Regions from separate parts of the Massilia sp. BHUDP2 genome, predicted to be linked through region 1. Evidence: predicted binding sites of a transcription regulator. Region 1 holds the regulator's gene; each other region holds the start of a gene.
What was found. The regulator sigma-54, encoded in region 1, starts transcription at its own class of promoters, with help from an activator protein. The targets are predictions, from matches to a motif close to TGGCANGNAANCTGCTTT.

Region 1 (4,536 bases):
GCGCGGTTCCCAATCCCTACTACGACCTGGCGCTGCGCCCGCTCACGGGCAAGGACGCGCCGGTGATCGCCTTCCTCGACGCCCAGCCGAGCGCGGTGGAGATGCTGGAAGATATCCGCGCTTTTGTTGCAAAGTGGCTGCCCTCGTTCAAAACGGACAACCGGTCCTACCTCACCGTGGCGGTGGGCTGTACCGGCGGGCAGCACCGTTCGGTCTACATGGCGGAAAGGCTGGGGGCCTACTTTGGGCAGACGGAGCGGGTGATCATTCGTCACCGCGAGCAGCCGAAGCACGCGTCCCATTAAACCGTAGGGTGGTCGGCTCTGCCGACCGCGCGTTCAACTCCGGGATAAATTGATGCGACGTCGCAGCGCAAGGGCTGTTTGAACGCGCGGACGGCGAAGCCGTCCACCCTACGAGAAACGTCAGGACAGGTGGCGCAGCGGGTGTGCGTAATCAGGCCACACCGGCTCGAAGAAGCGCGCCACCATCTCGGGCTTCACCTCCTCCAGCGTCGGCGGATTCCACTTCGGCTGGTTGTCCTTGTCGATCACCAGCGCCCGCACGCCTTCCAGCACTTCGCCGTGCTCGAAATTGCGGCGCACCAGGTTGCGCTCCATGCGCAGGCAGTCCGCCACGTCCAGCGAGGCGCCGCGCAGCAGCAGTTCGTGGGTCACGCACATCATCAGGGGCGAGCGCTGGCGCATCGCCTTCAGCGCCTTCTGCGCGAACGGGTTCTCGTCACGACCCAGCGAAGCCATGATCATCGCCACATTGGCGGCGCCGAAGTGCGCATCGATCACGCCGCGCTGCGCCTGCAGTTCGCTCGGCCCCAGTTGGCCCGCGAATTGCGCCGCATAGCTGCGGATCGCCGCCGGCAGCTGCGCGCCCGGGGTCGTCTCGACCAGCGCCATCAGGCCGGCCAGTTCCGCGCCCGGCACGTACACGTCCGCCAACCCCACATACAGCGCATCGGCCGCGCCGATGGTCAGGCCGGTCAGGCCCAGGTACTGGCCCAGCTGGCCCGGCGCATGCGACAGGAAGTGGCTGCCGCCCACGTCCGGGAACAGGCCGATGTTCACCTCGGGCATCGCCATCTTGGTGCGGTCGGTCACGATGCGCAGGCCGCAGCTAGGTCCGCCCTGGGCGATGCCCATGCCGCCGCCCATCACCACGCCATCCATCACGGCGATGTAGGGCTTCGGGTAGAAATGAATGAGGTGGTTCAGCGCGTATTCTTCGGTGAAGAAGTCTTCCAGCAGCGCGCTGCCGCCCATGGGGCCGACGTGGCCCATCTCGTGGAAGAAGCGGATGTCGCCGCCGGCGCACAAGGCCTTCTCGCTGCTGCTGGTGATGACCACCGCGTCGATGCCTGCGTCATCCTTCCATTGCAGCAGGATGGCGCTCAGGGCGCGCACCATGTCGAGCGAGAGGGAGTTCAGCGCCTTCGGCCGGTCGAGCGTGATGACGCCGGTGCGGTTGGCAACGCGGGTCAGGACGGTATCGGTCATGATGGTATTCTGTGATCGAAAAGACATGCATTCTACAGAACATTTGTACAAACGGAAGCGTGGAAAAGTAACAGGTATTGTACAAAAGCAAAAAGGGCGTCCCCTCAGACGCCCTTGCTGTGTTTGCGGCTACCCGTATCAGTTACGCGGCAGCGGCTTCTCCGTTGTCCGGAAGGCGCTTGTGCGCCACGTGGTTATGATTTTGCAGCATGGATTTGTGTTTCAGAACCTGCCTGTCCAACCTGTCCATCAAGGTGTCGATGGCCGCATACAGATCTTGCGCAGCACTCGCCACATGCAGAATTTTGCCCGATACCTGTAGGTTGATCTCGGCCTTTTGCCGTTTTTCTTTTTCAGTGAGGTTATCGATGGCGAGGAACACGTGGGTGTCGATCACGTGGTCGAAATGGCGGGTGATGCGCTCGAGCTTATTCTGAACGTATTCACGGATGGCGGGGGTGACTTCGAGATGGTGGCCGCTGATTGTGAGGTTCATACACACTCCTTTGGGAAGGTGCCCTGCCCGCGCCACAAGGTGAGAGTGGGCAGGTGCTTTACAGGGATTTGCGGAGGCTGACGGGCGGAATCTTGAGCGCTTCGCGGTATTTGGCAACCGTCCTGCGCGCAATGACCATACCTTGTTCCCCGAGCATCTCCGCGATCTTGCTGTCGGATAGAGGATTCCTAGGGTCTTCTGCTCCTGTCAATTGCGCAATAAGCGCGCGGATCGCCGTCGAGGAGGCTTCTCCCCCCGCTTCGGTGGCGACGTGGCTTCCGAAGAAGTACTTCAGCTCGAACATGCCGTGCGGGGTCAGCATGTATTTCTGCGTGGTTACACGCGAGATCGTGCTCTCGTGTAGGCCTAGTGTATCAGCTATCTCACGCAAAACAAGAGGGCGCATGGCAACCGCGCCGTGGCTGAAAAAGTTGCGCTGGCGCTCGACGATTGCCTCGGCAACACGCAGGATCGTGTCGAAGCGCTGGCGCATGTTCTTGATGAGCCACTTGGCTTCCTGCAATTGCGCGCCCATCTGGCTTTCGCTTCTACCCTGCTTGAGCAGGTTCGCGTACAGGCTGTTCACGCGCAGCTTCGGCATCACTTCCGGGTTCAGCGAGACGGCCCAGCCGTCCTTGGCGCGGCGCACGATCACGTCCGGCACCACGTAGTCGGACGTGCCCGAGCCGAAGGCGGCGCCCGGGTGCGGATTGCATTGGCGGACCACGGCCTGCACCTCGCGCAGGTCTTCGTCGTCGCAGTCGAGCGCCTTTTTCAGCTTGGTGTATTCGCGCTGCGCGAACCAGGTCAGGTAGCCTTCGACGATCTTCAAGGCAAGGCGCCGCGTCACCAGGGGCACGCCCGGCATGCGGCGGATCTGCAGGGCCAGGCATTCGGCCGCGCTGCGCGCGCCCACGCCCACCGGGTCCAGGCTCTGCACCAGCGCCAGCGCGCAGCGCAGCTCGTCCATCTCGATCTCGAGTTCTGCCGGCAGGCGCGCATGGATGTCGTCGAGCGGCTCTTCCAGGTAGCCGTTGTCGTCGAGCGCATCGATCACCAGCTCGGCCAGCGCGCGATCGCGCAGGCTGCAGCCGGTCAGGCGGATCTGTTCCGTCAGGTGTTCGCGCAGCGTGATGCCGTCGGCTTCCAGCTGCGGACGGCCGTCCTCGTCGTCGCTGCTGCGCGCGCCGCCGCCTTCACCGCCCCAATCCGCATCCGCCTCGCCACGCTCCCCATGGTCTTCGCCATCCGTGCCCTCGGGCTCGGCCTTCGCGCCCTCCTGCCCTTCCTGCCCCGGCTGGGGCGCCGGCGCTTCGCCATTCGCCGGCGCGGTATTGATCGCGCCGTCCGCCAGAAGCCGCACCGAGCGGTCGAGCGGATCGTCGAGCCGTTCGAGCAGCGGGTTGTCGTGCAGGATCTGCTCGATCTCCTGGTGCAGTTCGAGCGTGGAGAGCTGCAGCAGGCGGATCGACTGCTGCAGCTGCGGCGTGAGCGCCAGGTGCTGCGAAGTGCGTAGCTGGAGAGACTGTTTCATGCCTGGTGCTCTTGATTACATCCTGAAGTGCTCGCCGAGGTACACGCGCCGTACGGATTCGTTGGCGATGATGTCGTCAGGGCGGCCCGAGGCCAGCACCGCCCCCTGGTTGATGATGTAGGCGCGGTCGCAAATGCCGAGCGTCTCGCGCACGTTGTGATCGGTGATCAGGACGCCGATGTTGCGCTCCTTCAGGAAGCGCACGATGCGCTGGATCTCGATCACCGCGATCGGATCGACGCCGGCGAAGGGTTCGTCGAGCAGCACGAAGCGCGGGTTGGTCGCGAGCGCGCGCGCGATCTCGACGCGGCGCCGTTCGCCGCCCGACAGCGACAGCGCCGGGTTCTCGCGCAGCTTCTCGATCTGCAGTTCGGCCAGCAGGGTGTCGAGGCGCTCGTTGATCTGGTCGCGGGTGAGCGGCTTGCCGTCCACGCGCTGCAGTTCCAGCACGGCGCGGATGTTCTCCTCCACCGTCAGCTTGCGGAACACCGAGGCTTCCTGCGGCAGGTAGGACAGGCCCAGCACCGCACGGCGGTGGATCGGCAGGCTCGAGATGTCGGTGCCGTTGATGTCGATGGTGCCGGCGTCCGAGGGCACCAGGCCGACGATCATGTAGAAGGAGGTGGTCTTGCCGGCGCCGTTGGGGCCGAGCAGGCCCACCACTTCGCCGCACTCGACCTGCAGCGACACGTCGCGCACCACCAAGCGCTTGCCGTAGCTCTTCTGCAGGCCCTTGACGATCAGGGTGCTGCAGCCTTCGACCGCGGTGGCCGCTGCGTCCGTACTTGCGCTCATGGCTGCCGTCATTGCTTTGCACCTTCGGCTGGCGCCGTGGTACGGCGCGGCGCGATGATCAGGGTACCGCGGCCGCCGCCCACCTTGCTCTGGCCGGTGGGATCGTTGCGCACCTGCGCGACCTCGCGGCGGTTGTCGTAGGAGATGAAGGGGCCCTTGATCTCGTTGGTCATGCGGCCGCCCTCCAGCTCGCGCACCTC
Region 2 (4,536 bases), 170 kb from region 1:
CGGCCATCCTTCACCAGGTGAGTCCGTTCGCGCGGCAGCATATTGCCGTCCCACGGCAGCACCGGCACGTCCTTGTCCCACGGGTCGGACCAGATGTTGACCTGCTGGTCGAACAGCTTGTCGCCCAGGCGGTTCTGGCCGCCCTTTTTCGACAGGAAGCTGCGGCCCTCGTCGGCCATGCGGGCGTTGAAGCCGCCAATCATGAAGGTCAGCAGGTCGCTGGTGGCGGAAGGCTCCATCACCACGGTGTAGCGGCCCGGCTCGAGGGCCTTGGCGTCCACCGAGCGCAGCGCCTTCTCGATGGCCACGTCGGCCGCTTCGCGCGGATCGAAACGGGCGACGTCGCGCGCCGAGCGCTTGACCCAGCCCGAACCGCGGCCGTCTTCGGTGCGCACGGTGCAGGTGAAGTCGAGCGAGGTGGCGACCTGGTGGCCGAGCACGCCGTTCGAGTTAGCGACGGTTTCAAAAGTCTCGCGGTCGGTGAAGAAGCCGGCCGAGACCAGGCCCTTCTTGCGGCAGGCTTCCATCGCGTAGGCGGCGGCCTGGGCGCGGAATTCCGGATCGATCTCGGCGGTGCGCTTGACGTAGGTATCGGACGACTTGTAGCCGGTCTTGGCGATCGCCGGCATGAACTCCGGATTCTCCGGCGCCAGGCGCGCCAGGTCCTCGGCGCGGCGCACGGCCTTTTCCAGCGACTTGTCGTCGAACTCGTTGATGGTGGCGGTGCCCTGGCGCTTGCCGAAGGCCACCTGCACGGTCAGGCGGGTGTCGTCGGCCAGGCCGGCGGTCGACACGGCGTTGCGGGCGAAACGGATGTTGCCGATGCGGGCGCCTTCGATGTTGACGATGCACTCGTCGGCCTTCGAGAGCGACAGCACCCGGTCGGTGATGCGCTTGGTCTGGTCCTGGGTAAGGATGCTCATGAGGGTCCTCTTGCCTTAGCCGATCTTGCGGGCGGTGTTGATCACGTTGATGCCGTTGAAGCGCGCGGTCGACGCCCCGTGCGACACGATGCTGATCTGCGGCGGCTGGCCCTTGCCGTCGAAGAAGGAACCGCCCATGCGCCAGTCGCGCTCGTCGCAGATGGCGGTGCAGGCGGTCCAGAATTCCTGGGTGTTGGCCTGGTAGGCCACGTCTTCCAGCATCTGGCCGATCTTGCCGTCCTTGATCTCGTAGAAAAGCTGGCCGCCGAACTGGGCGTTGTAGCGCTGCTGGTCGATCGAGAAGGAGCCGTCGCCGACGATGTAGATGCCCTTCTTGATGTCCTTGACCATCTCGTCCGGGGTCAGCTTCTTCTTGCCGGCCGCCAGGGAGACGTTCGGCATGCGCTGGAACTGCACCGAGTTCCACGAGTCGGCGTACGAGCAGCCGTGCGATTCCTTCTCGCCGATGATGTGGGCCTGGTCGCGGGTGGCCTGGTAGTTGACCAGGATGCCGTCCTTGATGATGTCCCACTTCTTGGTCTTGACGCCCTCATCGTCGTAGCCGATGGCGCCGAGTGAACCCGGGGTGGTCTTGTCGGCGAACAGGTTGACGATCGGGTTACCGTACTTGAACTTCTTCGATTCCCATTTATCCAGGGTGGCGAAACTGGTGCCGGCGTAGTTGGCTTCGTAGCCGAGCACGCGATCCAGTTCCGTCGGGTGTCCAACGTTTTCGTGGATGGTCAGCCACAGGTGTTCCGGCGACAGCATCAGGTCGTACTTGCCCGGGAGGACAGACTTGGCGGTCAGCTTGGCCTTGGCATCGCGCCCTGCGGCGCGCGCGTCCTCGATGATGTCGTAGGTGTCGGTGTACAGGGTTGCAACGCCGCCCGCGGCCTTGATCTTGTGCTCCTTGAGGCCATCCAGGTATTCATAGCCCTTGCCGACCGGCGCGCCCAGGCCGGAGCGCGAGCGGAACTTGCCGGTGGCCTTGTCCACGGCGGTGGCCTGGAACGGGGCCCACAGGCGATGCACGTCCTGCTCGATGTAGGAGCCGTCGGTGGAAGCGAAGTACTTCTGCTGGTTCACCTGGAACAGCATCGAGTTCATGAAGGTCGCGCCGCCTTCCATGCCGGCCTTGTTGGCGGCGATCAGCAGGTCTGCCTTCTCCTTGATCGGCACGGTGCGCCAGTCCTTCTTGATCGGCGTGTTCCACGATACTTCCCCGACGCCCTTCACTGGTGCAAGACGCACCGGTTCGGACTGCAGCTTGACGTTGGCCTTGGCAATCGCCACCGCCTGGCGCGCCGCATTGGCGATGCCGTCGTTCGACATGTCCGAGGTGGCGGCGAAGCCGTAGGCGCCGTTCGCGATCACGCGCACGCCGACGCCGGCCGACTCGGTGTTCGCCACGTTCTCCACGTTCAGGTCGCGCGTGGTGATGAACTGGTTCAGGTAGCGGCCGATGCGCACGTCGGCATAGCTGGCGCCGGCCTTGGTGGCGGCGTTCAGCGCGACGTCGGCCAGCGCCTTCTTGGCGGCCGTGGGCATGGAGCTGAGCAGTTCGTCCGCGGCAATCGCGCGGGTGAAGGGGACGAGCGTGGAGGCGAGCGCCAGGCTGCTGAAATTGAGAAAGGTACGGCGTTCCATAAAGTCTCCTGAAATCAACCTACTTCTGGGCAGCGGTCCCGCCTTGTGGTGCGGCCCGCTCTTGTATTTACTACGGAGGGAGTGGTTTCAACGGAGCTGATGGCCCCGCTAAACTTGTCAACCTTAGCAGCAACTCGAGGTTTTGAATAGGCAATTGTTGTGCCAGATCAAAGCACGTTTTAAGCCCATGATTTGGTGGACGTCGACTGTCCGCGCAAAGTGTCCGGGCAGGTGTCCGGGCGTCCGCCGCGGACACCTGCCCGGACATGTTTACGAGTGGAACATATGCATGTTTGAAGAACGCTTGACTGTCCGGCAAGTGTGACCGATCATCAGCGCGGCGGCGGCGTCCCGCCCGGCCGCGCACAATCACCTGGAGACTTCGAACCGATGAAACGACTGATCCTGGCCGCCATGCTGGCCACCGGCCTGGCCGGCGCCGCCGGCACCGCATTGGCGGACGACGCCCTGAAAGCCGCCATCGCGGGCGAACACCGCAGCGCCGCCAACAAGGCGCGCGACGCCGCGCGTCACCCGTACGAAACGCTCACCTTTTTCGGCATCAAGCCCAACATGACGGTGGTGGAACTGGCGCCCGGCGGCGGCTGGTACACCGAGATCCTGGCGCCCTACCTGCGCCAGAACGGCAAGCTGATCGCCGCAGGCCAGGCCTTCGTGCCGGAAAAGCGCGGCGGCATGGCGCTCAAGCAGAAGTTCGAGGCGACGCCGGCGGTCTACGACAAGGTGGTCCCGGCCGTATTCGAGCCGCCTGCCACCTACCAGATCGCGGCGCCGAACAGCGTCGACATGGTGCTCACCTTCCGCAACCTGCACAACTGGGTCGGCAACGGCGAGGAGGCGCTGAAGAACACCTTCAAGGAAATCCACAAGGTGCTCAAACCGGGCGGCGTGCTGGGCGTGGTCGACCATCGCCTGCCGGCCGCGATGACGCAGGATGCCAAGGCCTCGAGCGGCTACGTGCACGAAGCCTGGGTCATCAAGACCATCGAAGGCGCCGGCTTCAAGCTGGCCGCCAAGTCCGAAATCAATGCCAACCCGAAGGACACCGCCAACCACGAAAAGGGCGTGTGGACCCTGCCGCCGGTGCTGTCCAACAAGGACAAGGACCGCGAGAAGTATATGGCGATCGGCGAGAGCGACCGCATGACGCTGAAGTTCGTCAAGCAGTAATCCCCTCCACCGGGAGGCGCAACGCCTCCCGTGAAGATTGGTGTATATCCTTCGGCGGCGAGCGTGTATATTCTTGCCACTCGTACTACTGTTGAGCCACCGAAGGAACCCATGAAAACCGCACGCCTCGCCGCCGCCGTGGCATTCGCCCTGAGCGGCCTCGTCCACGCCCAGGACACCTCCCCGCCTCCGGCACCGACTCCGGCCACGCCGCCCTCGCCGGCCGTCGCCACCCCGTCCGCCACCAAGGCGCCGGCCCTGCCGGCGGTCGAGAACTCGGTGGTCAAGATCTTCGCCACCGTGCGCCGTCCGGATCCGTACAAGCCCTGGACCAAGGCTTCGCCGGCCGACGTCACCGGCTCGGGCGTCATCATCGAGGGCAAGCGCATCCTGACCAACGCCCACGTGGTCGGCTACGCCAGCCAGGTCGAGGTGCAGGCCAGCCAGTCGGGCGACCGGGTGCCTGCCAAGGTGATCGCGCTGGCGCGCGGCCTGGACCTGGCCGTGCTGGAACTGGAAGACCCGAGCTTCTTCGACAAGCGCCCGCCGGTGCAGCGCGCCGCCGTGCTGCCGGACGTGCGCGAAGCGGTGTTCGCCTACGGCTATCCGGTCGGCGGCAACTCGCTGTCGACCACCCGCGGCATCGTCTCGCGCGTGGAATTCGTCGGCTACGGCTCGTTCAGCTCGGGCCTGCGCATCCAGATCGACGCGCCGATCAACCCGGGCAACAGCGGCGGCCCGGTGATCGCGGGCGACAAGATGATCGGCCTGG
Region 3 (4,536 bases), on a different contig from region 1:
TGCTCCTGCCACTCGAGGCGGAACCAGCGTTCGATGGCGGGCGTGGCTTCGAGAATCTTCTTTTCCAGGTCCAGGAGGGGACCGGTCAGGGCGGTGGCGAGGTGCGGAACCATGGTGTGGACGTCCTAGTAGTGGCTTATTCGAATTATATCGGTAGCCTTAGGTATGGACGAATATCCTTATTTAAAGTCCGCATACTTGTCGTAAACGTAAAAAGGCGCCCATGCGGGCGCCTTCCTTGGAACATCGCGCTTACAGGTGGTAAGCCGACTCCCCATGGCTGGTGATGTCCAGCCCTTCGCGCTCGGCATCGGCCGGTACGCGCAGGCCCACCACCACGTCCACCAGCTTGAAGGCGATGAAGGCCACCAGCGCCGACCACACGATGGTCACGCCGACCGCCTCGGCCTGCACCAGCAGCTGCCCGGCGATCGAGTAATCCGGCGAGGCCTTGTTGGCGACGTAGTCCCAGACGCCCTGCCCGCCCAGCTGCGGCGCCGCGAACACGCCGGTCAGCAGCGCGCCCAGGATGCCGCCCACGCCGTGCACGCCGAACACGTCGAGCGAGTCGTCGGCGCCCAGCAGGCGTTTCAGGCCGGTCACGCCCCACAGGCAGACCACGCCGGCCAGCAGGCCCATCACCAGTGCGCCCATCGGGCCGACGAAGCCGGCGCCCGGGGTGATCGCCACCAGGCCCGAGACCGCGCCCGACACCGCGCCCAGCAGCGAAGGCTTGCGCTTGAAGGCCCACTCGCCGAACATCCACGACACGGCCGCCGCGGCGGTCGCCAGCAGGGTGTTGATGAAGGCCAGCGCGGCCACGTCGCCCGCTTCCAGCGCCGAGCCGGCGTTGAAGCCGAACCAGCCCACCCACAGCAGCGAGGCGCCGATCATGGTCATGGTCAGCGAGTGCGGGGCCATCGATTCGCGGCCCAGGCCGATGCGCTTGCCGATCACATACGCGCCGACCAGGCCGGCCACCGCCGCATTGATGTGCACCACGGTGCCGCCGGCGAAGTCGAGTGCGCCGTGCTGCCACAGGAAGCCGGCATTCTCGGTGACGCTCGCCAGGCTGGCGGCATCCGAAATCGCATCCGGGCCGGCCCAGAACCAGACCATGTGGGCCACCGGCAGGTAGCCGAAGGTGAACCAGATCACCATGAACAGCAGCACGGCCGAGAAGCGCACGCGCTCGGCGAAGGCGCCGACGATCAGGCCGCAGGTGATGGCGGCGAAGGTGCCCTGGAAGGCGACGAAGATGAATTCGGGGATCATGGTCTCCTTGCTGAAGGTGGCGGCCTGGCTGAAGGTGCCGGCCGCGGCGTCATAGATCCCGTTCAGGAAGACGCGGTCGAAGCCCCCGATGAAGGCATTGCCCTGGGTGAAGGCCAGCGAGTACCCGTACAGGCACCACAGGACGATGATCAGCGAGAACACCATGAACACCTGCATCAGCACCGACAGCATGTTCTTGGCGCGCACCAGGCCGCCGTAGAACAGCGCCAGGCCCGGGATCGACATCATGATGACCAGCAGCGTGGCGACGAACATCCACGCGGTGTCGCCCTTGTTGACGGTGGGCGCGGCGAGCGCCGGCAGCGCCAGGCCGGCTGCAGCGAGGCCGGCGAGGACTTTGGTAACGGTATGCTTCATTCGGCTTCCCCTTAGAGTGCGTCGTTGCCGGTCTCGCCGGTACGGATACGGATGACCTGGTTGAGGTCGGCCACGAAAATCTTGCCGTCACCGATCTTGCCGGTGCGGGCAGCGCCCGAGATGGCGTCGATCACCTGCTCGACCACGGCGTCGTCGACGGCCGCTTCGATCTTGATCTTCGGGAGGAAGTCGACCACGTACTCCGCGCCGCGATACAGCTCGGTGTGGCCTTTCTGGCGGCCGAAGCCCTTCACTTCGGTCACGGTCATGCCCTGTACGTTGATCTCCGACAGCGCTTCGCGGACTTCGTCCAGCTTGAAGGGCTTGATGATGGCGGTAATCATTTTCATGGTGATACCTCTGTCTCGTTCAAAATGCGTTTCAGAAAGTTTTGGACACGGTCAGCACGGCCGAGGACTTGCCCAGGTTCTCGCCTTCCGGGCTGCGGTAGGCCTTGGTATTGCCCTTGACCCAGGCCAGCGAGACGGTGGCCAGGCCGAAGTCCTTGCTCAAGCCCACCTTGTAGTCGGTGTACGAGTACATGCTGTTGTTGTTCACTTCCTGGCGCCCGGCATGCAGGTTCAGGAACACGCCTTCGTAGACGTCGATGTCGGCGCCCAGGTCCAGGTAGCCGCTGCGCTTGCTGTTGGCGGTGCCGAACAGGTTGGTGGTCGAGTGCGAATACTTGACGTAGGCCGGACCGAATCCCAGGCGCGCATACAGTTCGAAGGTGTTGGCGCGCGGGCTCAGGTCGTTCGACGGATACCAGTAGTACAGGCCGCCGACGTCATAGGTGAGGTTCTCGCTCAGGTTGCCGCGCTTGCCGCCGTAGACGTCCCATTCGATGTCGCCGTCGCCGCCGAGGTCTTTCGTCCATTTGATGGTGGACAGCCAGGTGCCCACGTACAGGCCGGTCGGGCCGTGCACGTAGTCGACGCCGCCCTGCAGCGCCGGATCCAACCGGGTTTGCGACAGGCCGCGGTAACGGTAGTCGCTGGTGATGGCGGCGTTGTAGCTGATTTGATGCTCAGGAGCAGCTTCTTGCGCAAACGCAGGAACACTCGACAAGGCCAGCACGGCCAGGCTTGCTGCTGCAATGGTGTTGCACTTCATGACATTCCCCTTATTTTCAACAGCTGCGTTCGACGGCTGAACCGTGGCGCGCGCTGTTGCGGTTTACAATCTGGTTTGCTACACGCCTGCCCACTCTTTAGCAGGATGCGTGCCAGCTTGAAAAACCATCGAAACGGCGACGGAGTGCTGCTGGAATGCTTGTTTTCTCAGCCATCCGCCCCATTTGCGATTCGAATAACGGGGGAAACCCCAGCGCCAGGCATCCGCCGCGGCGCGGCGCACCAAAGCGGAGTGCAACGCACTGTCGTGGTGCAGTGCGATCCGACTGAAAGGAAATGGACATGAACAGCTTCTTCAATGACATCCAGGGCAAGATCAACCAGGCGCTGGAAAGCTCGCCGGCCAAGGACATCGAGAAAAACGTCAAGGCGATGATGACCCAGGGCTTCTCGAAGCTCGACCTGGTCACCCGCGAAGAGTTCGACATCCAGGCCCAGGTGCTGGCCAAGACCCGCGCCAAGCTCGAAGCGCTCGAGCTGCGCGTGGTGGAACTGGAAGCGCGCCTGGCCGCGCAGGGCAGCACCGTCAGCACGGCGGCGGCCTCCGCGCCGGCCGCCTCCACGGCGGCCGCCCAGGCTGCCGGCGATGCGCTCCCCGGCGCCACCGATCCGTCCGCGCCGCACGTCATCCTCGACAAGCCTTGACTCCCGCGCCATGAACGCGGTCGACCAGCCGGCAGGCGCTGCGATGGCGCCGCAGGAGGTCTCGCTCGACGTCCTGCGCGAGAAATACGCCAAGGGTGAGGAAAGCAGCATCCTCGACGTGCGCCGGCGCGTGGCGCGCGCCCTGGCGGCGCTCGAACCGGAGGAATGGCGCGCCGATTTCGAGGAGCGCTTCCTCTGGGCCCAGGAACAGGGCTTCGTTCCGGCCGGGCGCATCAACTCGGCCGCCGGCCTGGGACTGCAGGCCACCCTCATCAACTGCTTCGTCCAGCCGGTAGGCGACTCCATCTCCGGCAGCGAAGACGGTTTGCCGGGCATCTATACCGCCCTGTCCGAGGCTGCCGAGACCATGCGCCGCGGCGGCGGCGTCGGCTACGACTTCAGCGCGATCCGCCCGATGGGCAGCAAGGTCCACGGCACCCGCTCGCGCGCCTCGGGACCGGTCTCGTACATGGAAGTGTTCGACGCCTCCTGCCGCACGGTGGAGTCGGCCGGCGCCCGGCGTGGCGCCCAGATGGGCGTGCTGCGCATCGACCATCCCGACATCGAACGCTTCATCGCCGCCAAGGACGAAGGCGGGCTCACCAACTTCAACATCTCGGTCGGCGTGACCGACGCCTTCATGCGCGCGGTGGAAAGCGACGAGCTGTTCGAGCTGGTGCACCGCGCCGAGCCGGGCGACGAAGCTGCGGCCACTGCCTACCGCCGCGAGGACGGGCTCTGGGTCTATCGCCAGATCCGCGCGCGCGAACTGTGGGACCGGATCATCGCCTCGACCTACGACCACGCCGAGCCGGGCGTGCTGTTCGTCGACCGCATGAATCTCGAGAACAACCTCTGGTATGCGGAAGAGCTGCGCGCCACCAATCCCTGCGGCGAGCAGCCCCTGCCCAGCTACGGCTGCTGCGACCTCGGTTCGGTCAACCTGACCGCTTTCGTGGTGGACCCGTTCGGCGCCCATCCGTCTTTCGATTTCGAGCGCATGTGCGAGGTGGCGGCAATCGGCGTGCGCATGCTCGACCTGGTGCTGGACGCGACCGAATGGCCGCTGCCGCAGCAGGCCGCCGAGTCCAGGGACAAGCGCCGC
Region 4 (4,536 bases), on a different contig from region 1:
CGATTTCCCGCCCAGCATGAAGCACCAGGGCGCCATGAAGCCCCTGAGCCAGCAGCGCCTGTCCGGCGAGGTCACGCGCGCGCTGGCCCTGTCCCTGATGAACGAGCGCCAGCGTCTCGAATTCGAAGCCGAGATGGAGTGCAACTTCGCGATCTCGCTCCCCGGCGTGTGCCGCTTCCGCGTCAACGTCTTCGTGCAGCAGCAGAGCGTGGGCATGGTGGTGCGCACGATCGCCTCCGAGATCCCGAACTTCGAGAAGCTCGACCTGCCGGACGTGCTGAAGGACGTCGTGATGACCAAGCGCGGCCTGGTGCTGGTGGTCGGCGGCACCGGTTCCGGCAAGTCCACCACGCTGGCGGCGATGATCGACTACCGCAACAGCAACTCGGCCGGCCACATCATCACCGTGGAAGACCCGGTCGAGTACGTCCACAAGAACAAGAACTGCCTGGTCACGCACCGCGAGGTGGGCGTGGATACCCATTCCTGGCACAACGCCCTGAAGAACACGCTGCGCCAGGCGCCGGACGTGATCCTGATCGGCGAGATCCGCGACACCGAGACCATGGAGCACGCGATCGCCTTCGCCGAGACCGGCCACCTGTGCCTGGGCACCCTGCACGCGAACAATGCCAACCAGACCCTGGACCGCATCATCAACTTCTTCCCGGAAGAGCGCCGCAACCAGCTCCTGATGGACCTGTCGTCCAATTTACGCGCGGTGATCTCGCAACGCCTGATCCGCACGGAGGACGGCAAGGGCCGCAAGGCGGCCATCGAGATCCTGCTGAACACCCCGACCATCGGCGAGATGATCCTGAAAGGGAATTTCCAGAACATCAAGGAGATCATGCACAAGTCGCGCGAACTCGGCATGTGCACCTTCGACCAGGCCTTGTACGAACTCTATAACAAGGGCTACATCGGCTACGATGAAGCGATCCGCAACGCCGACTCGGCCAACGGCCTGCGCCTGCAGATCAAGCTCTCGGGCGAGCGCAAGGGGCCGGACGGCAGCGCAGGCAGGGCCACCGAGCTGTCGATGGCGATCGAGGAAGAACCGGAAGACGACGCACCCACTACCACCTGATTTTTTACAAGCCTTATGCCTGCATTCGAAAACAAGATCTGCACGCGCGCCGAGCTGGCGCAGCGTATCGCCCAATTACCGAAGCCGGTGGTGCTGACCAACGGCGTATTCGACATCCTGCACCGCGGCCACGTGACCTACCTGGCGCAGGCGCGCGAACTGGGGGGCTCGCTGGTGGTGGCCGCCAACACCGACGCCTCGGTCAAGCGCCTCGGCAAGGGCGACGACCGCCCGCACAACACCCTGGCGGACCGCATGGCGGTGCTGGCGGCACTCGAATCGGTGAGCCTGGTGGTGGACTTCGACGAGGACACCGCGCTCGAGGTGGTGCTCGAAAGCCGCCCGGACATCTATGCCAAGGGTGGCGACTACGACATGACGAAGATTCCGGAAGGGCAGGCGGTGCTGGCCTATGGCGGGCGGGCGGTGGCGGTCGATTTCGAGCATGACCGCTCGACGACCAAGCTGGTGGCAAAAATCCGCGGCTGAACGCTCAGCTGCGATGGGCGGCCGCCCGTTGGCGTGACGGCCACCCATGCCGGGCTCTATGCGGACGCTTTCGCCTTGCGGCTGCGGCGGCGCAAGGCCGTCATGCCAGCCAGGCCAAGACCCAGCAGCGCAACACTGCCTGGTTCCGGCACATCGGTGCCGCCGCCTTCGCCTTCCAATGCGATGCCGAAGAAGTTGTCGGCGCTACCTTGCGCATTCAGCAAGGAGGCCGTCAGGCCAATGCGATTGTTGGCACTGAGTACCCCATTAACGCCCGCGATGCCATCACCATCCAGGATGAAGCCAAATCCGGATCTGCCGTTTCCGGTTGGGGTCGACGTATAGGTGACTGGCGCGGCCAGACTGGTCGAGTACAGGAACGCGCCGCTCCCGGAATACACCGACAGGATCAGTGAGTTGATCGTAATGCCATTGGTGTCCGTATTGCCTGGCTCGTTGGGATTGAAAACCAACAGCAGGCTGGCGGCATCGGTAATGCCGAGTTCACCGAACGAATAGGTCGCATTCTTGTTATTACCATCTGAAGAAACATCGCCCGTAGCAAGGTCTTGCGTCCCGGACCAGGCCACGCTTCCTGTCGCGCTCGTGCCATTCGCCTTCGGCTTCAAGGAAAGCATCGAATTGACATTGCCAAATCCCGTGCCGTCCAGATCAACTGTCGTGTTTGGCGGCGGGGCCTGGATAATGCCCGCCTGACTCGACATGCAAATACCGGACAGGGCTGCGGCAATGAATAGTTGTTTTAATATATTCCGTTTCATCATTATTCCTTTCAGTGACAAAACATTCCCATATGAAATCCTGCTCCAGAGGAAGCAAGTGTTGACCTGATAAGTAATTGATTAACCACAACTTTTCAGTATCACATCTGGTTCATGCAGGATTCATACCAGAATTAGTATTTACAGCAAATTCAAATACTTAAAAAGGCGGGGAAGGAATTACGGCCTGAAAGTGTCAAATCCGTCGACAATATTCGTATAAATGCAAATTCTTTGAATAAACAGATAATATTGCCAAGAATTAATTCTATGTTTAAATAGAAGCAACAATTTTACTTGTCAGACAATCGTCTTGTCATTTGCTTAAAGACGTCAAAGGTTTCTTTAAATCAAAAATGCGACGTCTGCATGTTGCCTTGCGGAATTAAATCAACTAATATTTACGAACTGAAAAAGGCAAACCGCGCGAAAGCGCGGGACGCAAAGTCACGGTCTACCGGGCGCAGGCCCCATGACGGCAGGACTGCCAGAGCAAGTACGCTTCCCGGGCTCCGCCGTGCGGTCCGGTGCGGAGGCGTGCGTTCATGCGGCAGTCCTGTTCGGAACACTTAACAGGAAATGCCATGAATTTCATTCACATCCCTTTCGTGCTGCGCACCCTGACCCTCGCCGTGCTCGGCGCCAGCGCCGCCTTTTCCGCCGTAGCCGCGCAACCCGGCGATGAGCTGCTGGTCAAGGGCCGCATGCTGGTCGAAGTCCGCGACGGCGTCACGACCGATTCGCTCGGCAAGATGATCGAAACGCCCGGCCACAAGCGCTACAAGCTCGGCCAGAGCGGCATCTACATCGTCGACCTGCCGGCCAATGCCTCCGAAAAGGCCGTGCTGGCGCGCCTGAAGAACAACCCGCACGTGAAATCGGCCGAGCAGGATCGCCTGGTGCCGAGCACGCTCGCGGTGAACGACCCCTACATCGGCAGCGCCTGGCACGTCGGCAAGATTGGCGCCAACGCTGCCTGGGACATGGCGCAGGGCAGCGGCGTGACGATCGCGATCCTCGATTCGGGCATCGACGCCGCCCATCCGGACCTGGCGCCGAACCTCGTCGGCGGCTACAACGTCTACGATGCGAACACCAACCTGGCCGACGTCTGCGGCCACGGCACCTCGGTCGCGGGCGCCGCCGCGGCGGTCAACAACAATGCCATCGGCGTGGCCGGGATCGCAGGTCGCGCGCGCATCATGCCGGTGCGTGTCGCCTACAAGAAAGCCACCGACGGCGGCTGCTATGCCGCCTACAGCACCGTCGCCAGCGGCCTGATCTACGCTGCCGACAACGGCGCCCGCGTCGCCAACGTCAGCTATGGCGGCGTGACCACCAGCTCGTCGGTGACCAGCGCGGCGAACTACATGAAGTCGAAGGGCGGCCTGGTCTTCGTTTCGTCCGGTAACACCGGTACCGACCAGGGCTATGCTCCCAACAGCGCCATGATCGTGGTCGGCGCCACCGACAGCAACGACAACCGCGCCAGCTGGTCGAGCTACGGCAGCTTCGTGACGCTGACCGCACCCGGCAGCGGCATCTGGACCACCCGCATGGGCAACAGCTACGCCGCCGTCAACGGCACCTCGTATGCGAGCCCGGTGGCCGCCGGCGTGGCCGCACTGATGATGGCCGCCGCGCCGACCGTCTCCAACAGCCGCATCGAAAGCCTGCTCTACTCGACGGCCGTGGACCTGGGCGCCGTCGGCCGCGACAATTACTTCGGCCATGGCCGGGTCAATGCCGCCGCCGCGGTGCAGGCCGCACTGGCCGCCGCCCCGGTCGTGGACAGCAGCGCGCCCAGCGTCGCCATCCAGGCCCCGCTCGGCAGCAGCACGGTCTCCGGCCTGGTGGCCGTCGATGCCGGCGCCAGCGACAATGTCGGCGTGACGCGCGTCGACCTGCAGGTCAACGGCACCACGGTGGCCAGCGACACCAGCGCGCCCTACGGATTCAGCTGGAATTCGGCGGGCGTGCCGAACGGAATGGCCAACCTGGTCGCCGTCGCCTACGACGCCGCCGGCAATGTTGGCCGCTCGGCCAACGTAGCCGTCAACGTCGCCAACGCCACCACGGTGCCAGCCTCGAGCACGGATACCACCGCGCCGGCGGTCAGCATCCTCAATCCGGTGGCCGGCGCGGTCTCGGGCAACGTCAAGGTCAGCGTGAGCG

Region 2: the regulator sigma-54 is predicted to act here: its motif matches at 2,721-2,738, upstream of ACK6C6_RS18585 (TldD/PmbA family protein).
Region 3: the regulator sigma-54 is predicted to act here: its motif matches at 2,864-2,881, upstream of ACK6C6_RS24130 (TorF family putative porin).
Region 4: the regulator sigma-54 is predicted to act here: its motif matches at 2,475-2,492, upstream of ACK6C6_RS23325 (PEP-CTERM sorting domain-containing protein).

What each region holds. Positions count from the first base shown of each region.
Region 1 is NZ_JBJUVW010000003.1:233,012-237,547, forward strand. Features, by position in the region: gene rapZ (RNase adapter RapZ) at 1-305, shown strand, start outside; gene ACK6C6_RS17820 (enoyl-CoA hydratase/isomerase family protein) at 426-1,511, opposite strand; gene hpf (ribosome hibernation-promoting factor, HPF/YfiA family) at 1,654-2,007, opposite strand; gene ACK6C6_RS17830 (RNA polymerase factor sigma-54) at 2,066-3,541, opposite strand; gene lptB (LPS export ABC transporter ATP-binding protein) at 3,557-4,336, opposite strand; gene lptA (lipopolysaccharide transport periplasmic protein LptA) at 4,345-4,536, opposite strand, start outside.
Region 2 is NZ_JBJUVW010000003.1:404,513-409,048, forward strand. Features, by position in the region: gene ACK6C6_RS18580 (TldD/PmbA family protein) at 1-923, opposite strand, end outside; gene ACK6C6_RS18585 (TldD/PmbA family protein) at 939-2,573, opposite strand; gene ACK6C6_RS18590 (class I SAM-dependent methyltransferase) at 2,964-3,764, shown strand; gene ACK6C6_RS18595 (trypsin-like peptidase domain-containing protein) at 3,876-4,536, shown strand, end outside.
Region 3 is NZ_JBJUVW010000004.1:560,592-565,127, forward strand. Features, by position in the region: gene gshA (glutamate--cysteine ligase) at 1-113, opposite strand, end outside; gene amt (ammonium transporter) at 253-1,653, opposite strand; gene glnK (P-II family nitrogen regulator) at 1,665-2,003, opposite strand; gene ACK6C6_RS24130 (TorF family putative porin) at 2,035-2,766, opposite strand; partial or broken gene ACK6C6_RS24135 (accessory factor UbiK family protein) at 3,063-3,290, shown strand; gene ACK6C6_RS24140 (adenosylcobalamin-dependent ribonucleoside-diphosphate reductase) at 3,442-4,536, shown strand, end outside.
Region 4 is NZ_JBJUVW010000004.1:389,253-393,788, reverse strand. Features, by position in the region: gene ACK6C6_RS23335 (PilT/PilU family type 4a pilus ATPase) at 1-1,090, shown strand, start outside; gene ACK6C6_RS23330 (adenylyltransferase/cytidyltransferase family protein) at 1,106-1,579, shown strand; gene ACK6C6_RS23325 (PEP-CTERM sorting domain-containing protein) at 1,636-2,364, opposite strand; cyclic di-GMP riboswitch class I at 2,768-2,853, shown strand; gene ACK6C6_RS23320 (S8 family serine peptidase) at 2,946-4,536, shown strand, end outside.